Regions from separate parts of the Bacillus sp. MT94 genome, predicted to be linked through region 1. Evidence: a T-box and tRNA genes for the amino acid it is inferred to sense, from the RefSeq annotation. Region 1 holds a T-box; the other holds one or more tRNA genes.
What was found. A T-box is a leader RNA that pairs with one kind of tRNA and senses whether it is charged. The one in region 1 lies ahead of argS (arginine--tRNA ligase), so its partner is inferred to be a tRNA-Arg.
Positions count from the first base shown of each region.

Region 2: it has a tRNA-Arg gene. The T-box ahead of argS (arginine--tRNA ligase) is inferred to sense a tRNA for this amino acid. The anticodon was not compared.

Region 1 covers NZ_JBXAEZ010000001.1:396,933-403,194, forward strand. The annotation lists gene AC1Q51_RS01985 (BrxA/BrxB family bacilliredoxin) at 39-473, shown strand; gene AC1Q51_RS01990 (class I SAM-dependent methyltransferase) at 524-1,300, shown strand; T-box leader at 1,341-1,556, shown strand; gene argS (arginine--tRNA ligase) at 1,602-3,290, shown strand; gene AC1Q51_RS02000 (class I SAM-dependent methyltransferase) at 3,466-4,344, shown strand; gene AC1Q51_RS02005 (bacteriocin-processing peptidase family protein) at 4,652-6,262, shown strand, end outside.
Region 2 covers NZ_JBXAEZ010000004.1:213,802-220,063, reverse strand. The annotation lists gene clpP (ATP-dependent Clp endopeptidase proteolytic subunit ClpP) at 1-545, opposite strand, end outside; gene AC1Q51_RS16330 (DUF421 domain-containing protein) at 786-1,655, opposite strand; gene AC1Q51_RS16325 (DUF1657 domain-containing protein) at 1,676-1,882, opposite strand; gene spoVAE (stage V sporulation protein AE) at 1,894-2,244, opposite strand; gene spoVAD (stage V sporulation protein AD) at 2,241-3,257, opposite strand; gene spoVAC (stage V sporulation protein AC) at 3,258-3,734, opposite strand; gene AC1Q51_RS16305 (YhcN/YlaJ family sporulation lipoprotein) at 3,764-4,249, opposite strand; gene AC1Q51_RS16300 (DUF1657 domain-containing protein) at 4,343-4,549, opposite strand; tRNA gene AC1Q51_RS16295 (tRNA-Arg) at 4,754-4,829, shown strand; gene AC1Q51_RS16290 (response regulator transcription factor) at 4,925-5,566, opposite strand; gene AC1Q51_RS16285 (sensor histidine kinase) at 5,570-6,262, opposite strand, start outside.

The DNA.
Region 1 (6,262 bases):
GATGAATTTGGAATGAAAGTTGAAGGAGAGATTACAAGATGTCAAATGCTTATGAAGAATACATGCGCCAAATGGTAATCCCAATGCGCCAAGAGTTAGTGCGTTCTGGGTTTGAAGAGTTAACTACAGAAGAAGCTGTAACAGAATTTATGGAAAATACATCAGGTACAACTTTAGTAGTTGTAAACTCTGTTTGTGGTTGTGCAGCTGGTTTAGCACGTCCATCAGCAGGTCAAGCGGTTGTTCGTGCTGAAAAACAACCTGATCATCTTGTAACTGTATTCGCAGGTCAAGATAAAGATGCTACTGCAAAAATGCGTGAATACTTCGGAGAAATTCCTCCATCTTCACCATCTATGGCATTATTAAAAGGAAAAGAAGTTGTTCACTTCATTCACCGTCATGAAATTGAAGGTGCAACTATGGACGAAATTATTACGAACTTAGAGCAAGCTTTCGAAAAGAATTGCTAAAAGAAGGGGGAGAGTAAATCTCCCTCTTTTCTTTATATAGAGGTGAAAGAATGATAGTAACAACAGCAGGAAGAACGAACAAAGAAATGACAGATTATGCAAACAAGGTAGCAGCAGAATTAAATGCTTCTTTCGTTAAACGTAATGACATACCAGTACATAAGCTGCATGAACAGTATGAACAAGATGTACTTGTCGTAGGAAAGAACCGATTAGCTATTTATCCGAAAGGTACGGAAGAATCATTTTTCTTTCATCCGAACTCAGCGATGTTTCGTGTGAAAAGGTTAATGCGTGGAGAGCACGATCCGTTTGTACAAGCTGCTAAATTAGAGAGCGGAATGAGAGTGTTAGATTGTACGCTTGGTATGGCATCAGATAGTGTTGTAGCTAGTTATGTTGTTGGTGAAAGTGGAACAGTAACAGGACTTGAAGGCAATGAATATATGGCTTATATTATGGAAAATGGTTTGAAAACATGGTCTTCATCTGTTTCTGAAATCGATGAAGCAATGCAAAGAATCCAAGTAAAGCAAACGGAGCATTTTTCATTTTTAGCGCAATGTGAAGACAATAGTTATGATGTCGTTTACCTTGATCCGATGTTTGAAGAAACTGTCATAGAATCCGATGGAATTAAAGGATTAAAACACTTCGCTTTGTATCATGATATTACTGACGAAACAATTGCGGAGGCAAAACGAGTGGCGAGAAAACGTGTTGTTTTAAAAGATCATTTTCGTAGTTCTAGATTTGAAAAACACAATTTTCATGTATACAAAAGAAAAAGTGCTAAGTTTCATTTTGGTGTAATTGACCCTTGCTAATTGTTTGAAAAGATGTATAATAAGCAATAATTAATTAAATATACTGTCTGTGATGAAGAGAGTAGTCTTTTTTAGAAGGAAAGCGAGCTAGGGATGGTGTGAGCCTAGTACGGAAGAAAAAGATGAAGCGCACTTCGGAGATGCTTCTTGAACGAATAGTAGAGAAAGCCGAGGCCCCCCTGTCCTCGTTATAAACGGGAAAGTGGTTCGTAACGAACAACAAGGGTGGTACCACGGGTTAAAACTCGTCTCTTTTTTAGAGACGAGTTTTTTGTGTTTTAAAAAATAAGGAGGTTGTATCATGGATTATAAAATGCAGTTTGCGGAAAGTTTATCTAATATTTTCACGAATGAATTAACGCAAAAACAAATTTTAGATTTAATTGAAACACCGAAACAAGATGAATTTGGAGATGCAGCGTTCCCATGTTTTTCATTAGCGAAGCAATATAAAAAAGCACCAGCTCTTATCGCAAAGGAAGTTGCTGAGAAATTAAATGATCCGTTTTTTACGAAAGTAGAAGCCGTTGGTCCGTATGTAAATGTATTTTTCAATCGTGAAACTGTAAGTGATGCAGTATTAAAAACAGTTTTAGCGGAGAAAGAAGAGTTCGGTCAAAACCACTTTGGCTGTGAAAAAACAGTAGTAATTGATTATTCCTCTCCTAATATCGCGAAACCTTTTTCGATGGGGCATTTACGTTCTACAATGATAGGAAATTCGCTGAAACATATCGCTGAAAAATGTGGCTATGAAGTTGTAGGGATTAATTATATAGGAGATTGGGGAACACAGTTTGGAAAGTTAATTACGGCTTATAAAAAATGGGGAAATGAAGCAGTAGTTAAAGAAGATCCAATACGTGAGCTATTTAAGTTATATGTCCAATTCCATGAAGAGGTAAAAGACGACGAAGAACTAGAAGAAGAAGGACGTGCTTGGTTTAAGAAATTAGAAGAAGGTGATGAAGAAGCGGTAGAGCTTTGGAATTGGTTCCGTCATGAGTCCCTTAAAGAATTTTCGCGCATTTATGAACTTCTCGGCGTAGAATTTACTAATTTTCAGGGAGAAGCATTTTATAATAATTTAATGGAAGATTTTATTGGGATTTTAGAAGAACATGAGTTGCTTGAAGAATCAGAAGGTGCATTAGTCGTTAATTTAGAAGAAGAAGGAATGCCGCCTTGCTTAATTAGAAAATCAGATGGTGCGACGATTTATGCAACGCGTGACTTAACGGCAGCTTTATATCGTCAAAACACTTATGGGTTTGATAAAGCGCTATATGTTGTTGGTCCAGAACAAAGCTTACATTTCAATCAATTTTTCACCGTATTAAAAAAACTTGGCTATACTTGGGTTGATGGTATGGAACACGTACCGTTTGGCTTCATTTTAAAAGATGGTAAGAAAATGTCGACACGTAAAGGAAGAGTTATTTTACTTGAAGAAGTACTCGAAGAAGCAATCGAACTTGCAAAACAAAATATTGAAGAGAAAAATCCAAACTTAAAACAAAAAGAAGTAGTAGCAAAGCAAGTCGGTGTTGGTGCAATCATCTTCCACGATTTAAAAAATGAGCGTATGCACAATATTGAATTCTCATTAGAAAACATGCTGAAATTTGAAGGAGAAACAGGCCCTTACGTACAGTACACACATGCACGTGCTTGCTCTATTTTAAGAAAAGAAAGTGTAGAATTTGAAACATGTACGTTTGCTTTAAAAGACGATCATAGCTGGAGTGTCGTAAAATTACTAAACAAATTCCCACAAGTAATTGAAGCAGCTTTCAATAAAAATGAGCCATCGATTATTTCGAAATATGTATTAGATGTAGCACAATCGTTCAATAAATATTACGGTAATGTTCGTATATTAGAAGAGAGTGAAGAAAAAGACAGCAGACTCGCATTGGTTTATGCTGTGACGGTTGTATTAAAAGAAGGATTACGTTTACTTGGGGTGGAGGCTCCTGAGGAGATGTAGCATAAAAGGTGTATGTATCATTACAGATATGTATGCCTTTTTATTTGGTATAGGAGTCATGTAAGCAGTAATCTCACCTTATTAAAACCAATTTCTTGGGTAATTGTTAAAAATGTAGGAATGTTTTGTTAAATGGAGAATTGTAAGGGGTGTATATAAAAGGAGGCGTTAGAGGTTGGAAACATACGATTGGAACAGTAAACTAGCGTATTTAAAAAATACGAGAGATTTATATTACAATAGCGATTATGTAAGTTTTCTAGTGAATTCAGTTTGGAAGATTTCTGAGCCAGTCCATGTTGTTGATTATGGTTGTGGATATGGTTATTTAGGCTTATTATTAATGCCTTTACTTCCAGAAGGATCAAAGTATACAGGCATTGATAGTGGAGAAACATTATTAGCTGAAGCGAGAGAGTTGTTTCGTTCACTTCCGTACGAGTCAGAATTTCTGGAGGGAGATGCTATAGAAATTGAATTGAACGATACATACGATATAGCAATTTGTCATGCCTTCTTATTACATATGAGTTCACCAAAAACGATGCTACAAAAAATGATTCATTCAGTTAAAAGTGGCGGGAAAATAATCTGTTTTGAACCACATTGGATATCAAATATGTCTTCATACACTTTGGATGGAGAGAACCAATCGGAAATTATCCAGCTAGGCATTTTGCAGAATTTATTTGAAAGTGACACGCAGAGGAGTGGAAAAGATGGAAATATTGGTATGAAAATACCAATATATTTAAGTGAATTAGGTGTGAAAAATATTGAATGTAGAGTAAGCGATAAAGTGAACTTTTTAGATTCAAATATGCATCACAATGATAAAAACGATTTGTATCAATCATTAAAAGAAGAGGGGATTGCAGGTGATCCGGGTGATAAGCAACAATTTGTAGAACGTTTAATGGCTAGAGGATTAACATATGATGATGCGCTAGCTCAATATGAAGCTGAACTACGATTTTTTAAAATATTTCAGGTGCATTCTTCTTTAGTATACGCTCCGAATATGAAAATTACATTTGGTGACATAGTATGTTAAAAGTCATGATATATAAGGATCGTCGTTTAATGTCGATATAATTTGAAAATCGCCGATATATTTGAATTATCGCTGATATAATTTTATGTACTAATTTCAGCTTCTACAAGATTAAAACCGCATGTTACGTTATTCCATATAATTAAACAAAATACGGAGAAAAACAATCATTTTTACTATATTTTGTTATAAATTTGAATAATATTAATTAATACCATCCATTATAAGAGATTTTAGTTGAATACATACTATATGGTGTGTAAAATCTAAGCAAGTAGCAGTATAAATATAAATTCGAGGTGAATGCATGCTAGATTTTAAGCAGTTAGAAACTTGTTTAAAAGACAAGAGATTTGTAGATGGATTACAGGAAATAAATAATGAAATTGCATATATAAAAGAAACGAATACTTTATCCTATGTGAAGAATTGGCTTGCCAATATTATTTCGCATAAGGAGTTCGATATATTAATTCGCCTTACTGATGAAGGGCTTATGCACCAATACAGTTCATTCCTCATTCGTTACGCTTATAAAAAATTCCCAAATATGAGAACGCTCTCTTTATATTGTGATGAGTTAATTGATGAGCGGAAAATTCTTGAAGCAGAGCAGTTGTTAAAATCTTCTTTAGAAGAGTTAAGTAAAGAAGAAATAGATGCAGATTTTTTAGCGAAAACATATTTTACATTAGTACGATGTCTTTTAGAAATGAAAAGAAATGAAGAAGCGCTAATGTATATGCAAAAAGCAGAGGAATATAGTACGCGCGTAGTGTTTGATAAATGGGGCTACGTTTATATGCATACAGGCGAATGGGAGAAAGCGGAAGAACAATTTATTGCTGGCATGCAGCATGAAGATTGTGAAGAGTTATCTACCTATTTATTATCACAATTGTATGCAAATAAAGGAGAACAAAAACGTGCGATACAGTTAATTGATGATGCGATTGTAAAGTTCCCACAAGTACCATATTTTCATTTTGAGAAGGTAAAGTATTTATTAGATTTAGAGCAATATGAAGAGATGTTAGCGGTAATAGATAACATAAATACTCAGCTGCCATATCATGCCTATAATACTTACTTTGTACATTTACGTGCAGAAGCGCTTTACAAAATGAATAAATTTGCAGATTTACAAAAGCTATTAAAAAAAGAAAAGAGTTTAAAAGAATCTTTATATCATAATTTAGAAAAAAATCCGGATGGAAAAAAGGTTCACTTGCCGATAGTTCCTATTGTACAAAAGGATAATTATTGTGTTCCGACAAGTTTAGAGATGATGTTGCGTATATGGGGAGAGACACGTACACAAGATGAAATAGCAGAGTTTATTTTTGATATGACAGGATCGAAGTTTTCAGATACTGTTTCTTATTTAGAAGAATTAGGTTATGAATATCGTTATTTTAAAGGGAATGAAGAGAATTATAAGAGACTGATTGATGAAGGAATTCCTGTTTTATTAAGTATAGATATTGAGCATGCTTCACACGTACAAGTTCTATCTGGATATGATGATACATTGCAAGCTTTCTATGTTCAAGATCCAAACTTTATAGAACCAGTTCTTGTAGAATATAGTAAATTACAAGAAAAATATCGTTATACAGGCTGTTTAGCAATCACGTTTGTTCCGAAAGAAAAGAAGGCGCAACTAGCGTTTCTAAGTGAGGAAGAAAATCGTTATTTTAAATCTATTTTTTCTCTTACGGATCATTTAGATGAACATGACAAAGAGGGAATTAGTAACTTAGTACAATTTTTAAAAGAAAGGAGCGATAATCCAAATACGTGGCTATATACGATAAAGCACTTAGATGTTGAAGTAGATAAAGAATTTATTTTATATTGTATCGATAAGTTAATGGAAAAGTTTCCGAACTCGGACTTTGTTAAATTGCATGGTGCA
Region 2 (6,262 bases), on a different contig from region 1:
TCTAAAGCTTTTTCTGCTGTCATGAAGTTGTCGCGGTCTGTGTCGCGTTGTAGTACTTCAAGTGGTTGACCAGTGCGGTCAGCAAGAATTTGGTTTAGTTTTTCACGTAAGAATAGGATACGTTTTGCAGCGATTTCGATTTCAGTCGCTTGACCTTGTGCTCCACCAAGTGGTTGGTGAATCATTACTTCACTGTTTGGAAGTGCATAACGTTTTCCTTTTTCACCTGCTGCAAGTAAGAATGCACCCATAGATGCAGCCATACCGATACAGATTGTTGATACTTGTGGTTTAATAAACTGCATTGTATCATAGATTGCCATACCCGCTGTGATAGAACCACCAGGGCTGTTGATGTAGATGTGAATATCTTTTTCTGGATCTTGAGATTCCAAGAATAAAAGCTGGGAAACGATTGAGTTAGCTACGTTGTCATCAATTGCACTACCAAGCATAATGATGCGGTCTTTTAATAGTCGAGAGTAAATATCGTAAGCGCGTTCTCCACGATTTGTTTGTTCAATTACTGTAGGAATTAAATTCATCTGTTATTTCCTCCTTATAAAGCTTTCTTAGTCTTATAATACAATTATGGTCAATAAAGGTCAAACGAAACCACTTTAAATCAAAAAAATATGTAGTTGTATCATGAAATATTCGCTATGTTTTCGAAATTCCCTGCTTATGTATCTTCAACATCATAACCGAATTACATAAATTTAAACGTTATGAAAACTGGAGAAAAAAGAAAAGAACGCCTTTTAACTGAAGCGTTCTTTCGATAATTAGTCTTTTAAAAGATAGGTTACTTTATTTAAAATCTTTTCAATTTGTTTCGCGTTTTTACTATACATTTCGCTTGCTGATTTCGACTTTGTTTCTAGGGAAAATAGTTCAAGATCAGCATGACATTTTTTTAAAGATGCTAATAATAAAGGTTTGTTTTGAGGAGAAGGCATTTGGAGTTTGTCATTGTAAATGTCGATAGTAAGTTGTCCGTATGAATCCACTTGACCGAGGAAGACATTTTCAATAACAACACCGAGTTTTTCTAATTCTGAATGTAGCCAAGCGCGGTTATGTCCGCTTGCTGAAAGAGGTTCATCTAGTACATTTCCATCCATAATAACAGTTTGTGGTTCTTTCTCGTTTGGTACTTTTAAACCGATGTCTTTTGCTGTAAGTGGCTGGGAATCTTTCTTTAATAATACATTTAATTCTCCGCTCGGTTCTAAGACAGCAAATTCGACTTCAGCTACGCTGAACGCACTTTTTCCGCGGAGAAGTTCCAGTAATTCGTCACTCGTATATTTTTCTTTCTTTAAGTTATCTTCGAGTATCTTTCCGTCTTTTATTAATACGGTAGATTTCCCTTCAAAGAAGTCCCGAGCTGTTTTGTTCTTTAAAGAGAGGATTCCTGTTAAAAAAGGTACCACAGCGAAAATGAGTATCGCAAAGACGCCGTGAAAAAATTTTGAATCGAGCCCTGTAGATACTTGGGCAGCGATGTCACCAATCGTCATTCCGGCTATGTATTCAAAAAAGGAAAGCTGAGAGATTTGTCTTTTGCCTAACCATTTCGTAATAGCGAATAAAATAATTAATATGAATACAGAGCGAAGAATGACAAGTGTCCATTCCGGCAGGTGAGACATAGTCGTTTCCTCCAGTCTACTTAAAACCCTTTATATTGAGGTTCTTCACGTTCTAATACTGAAATTCTATCCTTTAAATCAGCGATGACGCTGTCCATTTCTAACATACATTCATGAAATACGCGTTTTGATTCTTCGTCTTGTGAATTTAATGAAAGGGAGCTTAAACTTGCTTGAGCGCCCCTTACACTAGCAAGGCAAGTTTTTACGCTAGCGATAACAGTCATATAAACACCTCTTATCCTTTCGGTTTGAATAACAATGCTCCAATGAAGCCGAAAATAATAGCCGCTGATACACCGGCGCTCGTTACTTTAAACATGCCGGTAATAACGCCAACGATGCCATGTTTTGCAGCTTCTTCCATTGCGCCATGAACGAGGGCATTACCAAAGCTTGTAATAGGTACAGTTGCCCCGGCTCCAGCGAAATCAATTAATGGCTCATACAAATTAAATCCATCTAATATAGCTCCAGCAACAACGAGTGTTGCCATTGTATGAGCAGGTGTTAGTTTGCCGACATCAAACATAAGTTGGCCGATTACACATATAAGTCCGCCAATGACGAAAGCCCAGAAAAAAATCATTGCGTTGCACCTCCAAATTCAATCGAAACGGCGTGAGCGATACACGGAATCGTTTCTTCTTGTTGGAATGTAAGTGGAGATAGTAAAGCGCCTGTCGCAACGACAAGTATTTTTTTGAACTCTCCTCTTTTCATTCGGTTTAATAAATGACCGTATACGACTGTTGCGGAACATCCAGGTCCGCTAGCACCAGCTATGACAGGTTGTCCTTCTCTATAAATGATAATTCCGCAATCTTGAAATTGTTCGCTCGTTACTTTCGTTCCGTGTTTATGTAGTAAGTCATAAGCAATTTCGCGTCCTACATGTCCGAGATCGCCTGTTACGATTAAATCGTAGTAAGAGGCATCAATTTGACGTTCACGTAAATGGGCTTCAATTGTATCAACTGCAGCTGGAGCCATTGCGCCTCCCATATTAAATGGATCCGTTAATCCCATATCAACCACTCGGCCGATTGTTGCAGAGGTTACTCTTGGACCGTGTCCAGTATCGCTTAAAATAGCGGCTCCTGCTCCGGTTACTGTCCACTGTGCAGTAGGCGGCTTTTGTCCACCGTATTCGGTAGGGTAGCGGAACTGTTTTTCTACAGCTGTATTATGGCTTGAAGCTCCAGTTAATAAATATTTTGCACCTTTTGCATTTACGATACTTGCCCCAAGTGCTAAACCTTCCATAGAAGTAGAGCAAGCCCCGAATAATCCGAGATAAGGAGTCCCAAGTGTGCGGCAAGCAAAGCTTGTTGGAGTAATTTGATTAATTAAATCTCCTGCGAGTACGAATTGAATATCATCTTTACGAAGCTCTGCTTTTTCAGTAGCGCGACTACAAGCTTCTTCGAATAAAATCTTATGTGCTTTTTCATAGGAATCTTGTCCGAGCCATAAATCTTCATGAAGGATATCGAAGTCTTCTGGGATGTTCCCCTTTGCTTCAAATGGTCCACCGACAACCCCTGTTGAGATAATGACTGGTTTGTTTTCAAATACCCACGTTCGGTGTCCTTGTAACATTTATAGCCCTCCCCATTGAACGAGAATAGTTTTAATAAGTGCGATGACGAAAGCGGAAAATACACCAAATAAAATAACAGAACCAGCTAGTTTAAACATATTGCCGCCAACGCCAAGGACAAATCCTTCCGTTCGATGCTCAATACATGCGGCAATAACAGAGTTACCAAATCCAGTAACAGGTACAGCTGTACCAGCACCGGCAAACTGTCCAAAACGATCGTATATACCAAATCCAGTTAGTAACATGGAGATGAAAATGAGCGTTGCGACTGTTGGATTGCCTGCTGAGCGTTCAGTGAAATCAAAATATGTGATGTAAAAAGTAGAAATGAGTTGTCCGATGAAGCAAATAAAACCACCGACGAAAAAGGCTTTTATACAATTTTTTAAGACAGGTCGTTTCGGTTCGCGTTCTTGTTCGAATTTTTTATACTCCTGTTGTACAGGGGTTAAGTTTTTATCTTTACTAGACATTGCAATCCTTCCTTTTCTTTTAAAAAGCGTTAAGTGTTAGACTCCATTTTTTTACCAATGAATTTTAATTGTTTATTAATTTCATCTTTAGATACTTCTTTTTCCTTAATTTTTCTTTCGAGTTTTTCGAGTAACATAAAGATTTTTTTATCTGTACTGACACGAACATCGAAAGTAGGGTGCTCATCACTTAGTTGCTTTTGAAGTTTGCTGCGCAACGGCTTTAATCCAAACCTTTCGTGATGCTCAGGTGTAACTGCTATGTAGAGATCTAAATTTGAATTCACTGCTGTGCTTTTTATAATTTCATCCATAGCGAGAGCTCTTTTCTTCGCTCCTTGTGATATAGATTGATTAAAGGATTCCGTACTCGTCTTTGTTAACTTTGGACCTTTTTCTTTCTCCGTTCGTTTTGCTTCTTCTTTCACTTTTTTATCTAAAGGACTATTATCACATCCGGTAAAAGAGCTAAATAGAAGTGCAAATAATGCGGTTATGAGGCCGAGTTTTCGCATAATTATCATTCCATTTCTATTGCAATATGTAATGTGATAGAAAAAGGATGACTGCATATCATCCTTTTTCTATTTCACAGCAAGATTGGTTCGTTATTGCTGTGAGTATTGTGGTTCTTCTTGTTGGACTTCTTCAACACGTGGGTTTAAAGAATCGATAATCGTTTGTGTTTGCTGCGCAGCTGTTTGGAAAAGTTGCTTAGCTTGTTGGTTATCCGTATCAAGAGCGAATCCCTCTAAGCTAGCTTGGGCACTTTTTAATCCAGAAACAGTCTGCTTTAATTTTGTAATTACAGTCATTGAATGAAGCCCCCTTTGGAATATCAATTCAAAGATTATAATTTGTGAGTTGGGGTGAATTTATGATTGGAAAATTTAGGGGTGAAATAGATTTTATATGCTTTTAGCTAAGATGCATAAGGTATTACGGGGATATTTTTATTGATTTAGATGGATTTTATTGCTATTATTATGAGAAGAAAATGAAGTGTTTTCTATAATCATGCGCCCATAGCTCAGTCGGATAGAGCGGTGGTTTCCGGTACCACGTCTGCCGGGGGTTCGAATCCCTCTGGGCGCGTTAAAAAGTCCTAACTTACGTTTTGTAGGTTAGGACTTTTTTTATTTATCTCATTATTTAAGGGTTAAACAAAACAAACTGATGGAAGTTTCATTTTATATGTGTACTTTCAAAATGCCTTGTCTCATTGCTTCTGTTAAAGCTTCGGAGCGTGATCCTACTTTTAATTTTTTGAAGATTTTTGTTAGGTTGTATTCTACAGCTCTTGAACTCATGTACAGTTCATCAGCAATTTGTTTATTGCTACTTCCTTTAGAGACGGATTCTAAGATTTCTAATTCTTTTTGTGTAAGAAGAGCGGTTTTATTTTTAAGTTGTTGAGTTGTTATATCGTCTGTACGTAGTTGACGTAATAACGAAATAGGAAGTAAAGTATATCCGTTTACAGCTGCACGAATTGCCATTAATAGCTCTTGTTGAGAAGCTGATTTACTAATAATGCCGCTGATACCAGAGTTTATTAATAAATTGAATTGGGATACGTATTCAAAACCTGTATATAAAATGATTTTTGCATCTGTTTGAATATGTAATATTTTCTGAGCGAGTTCAATACCACTACAATTGGGCATATTCATATCCAAGAGGTATACGTCAAAAGGTGTAGCGTCACTTTTTATGAGTGCTTCCTGTTCATTTAAAATATATTCTGCTTGCATATCTTCTTCTAATTCAATCATGCTCTTTGTTCCTTCGCCTACAATTTGATGATCATCTACAATTAATACTCGAATCATTATTTACCACCTCGGAACTGTAATGTTTATTTGAAGTCCTTTTTTAGCTTCGGATACTATATGTATTTCTCCACCAATTGATTGAAGCCTTCCTTTTATACCGGAAAGCCCCATATGCTGCTTAGGAGAGTAGGGAGTGTCTATATTAAAACCTTTGCCGTTGTCTCGGTAGTCTAGGAAAATACAGTTATTCTCTTCCCATAAAAAAATCGATACGATGGTTGCCTCGGAATGTTTATCTGCGTTTGTTAGTAGTTCTTGAATGATACGATATAAAGATAAAATTTTGTCAAAATCGTAATGATGTTCTTGAATTGATTCATGATCAAATTGAATTTGAAACTGCACACGCAATTGTGTTTGGGCTAGCAATTCTCTTAATGCACCAATTAAACCAGCATCTGATAAAAGTGATGGACGCAATTCATTACATGTGTCGCGAATTTGTTGTATTACATCGTGCATACCGAAATGGATTTTTTTTAGTTCATTTTTTAATTCTAGTGGAACGGATTTGTTTTTTAATAAAGAGTCTAGTTTGCGGTACCATACAATTTGATCTTGTAATGCAGAGTCGTGTAAATCTGAAGCAAGTCGGCGCCTTTCTTGTTCAGAAATTTGAAAGAGTAGGCGTGATAAGCTTGCAGAATTTGTTTTGGATTCTAAACTCTCCTGCTCTAGAGAATGAATAATTTC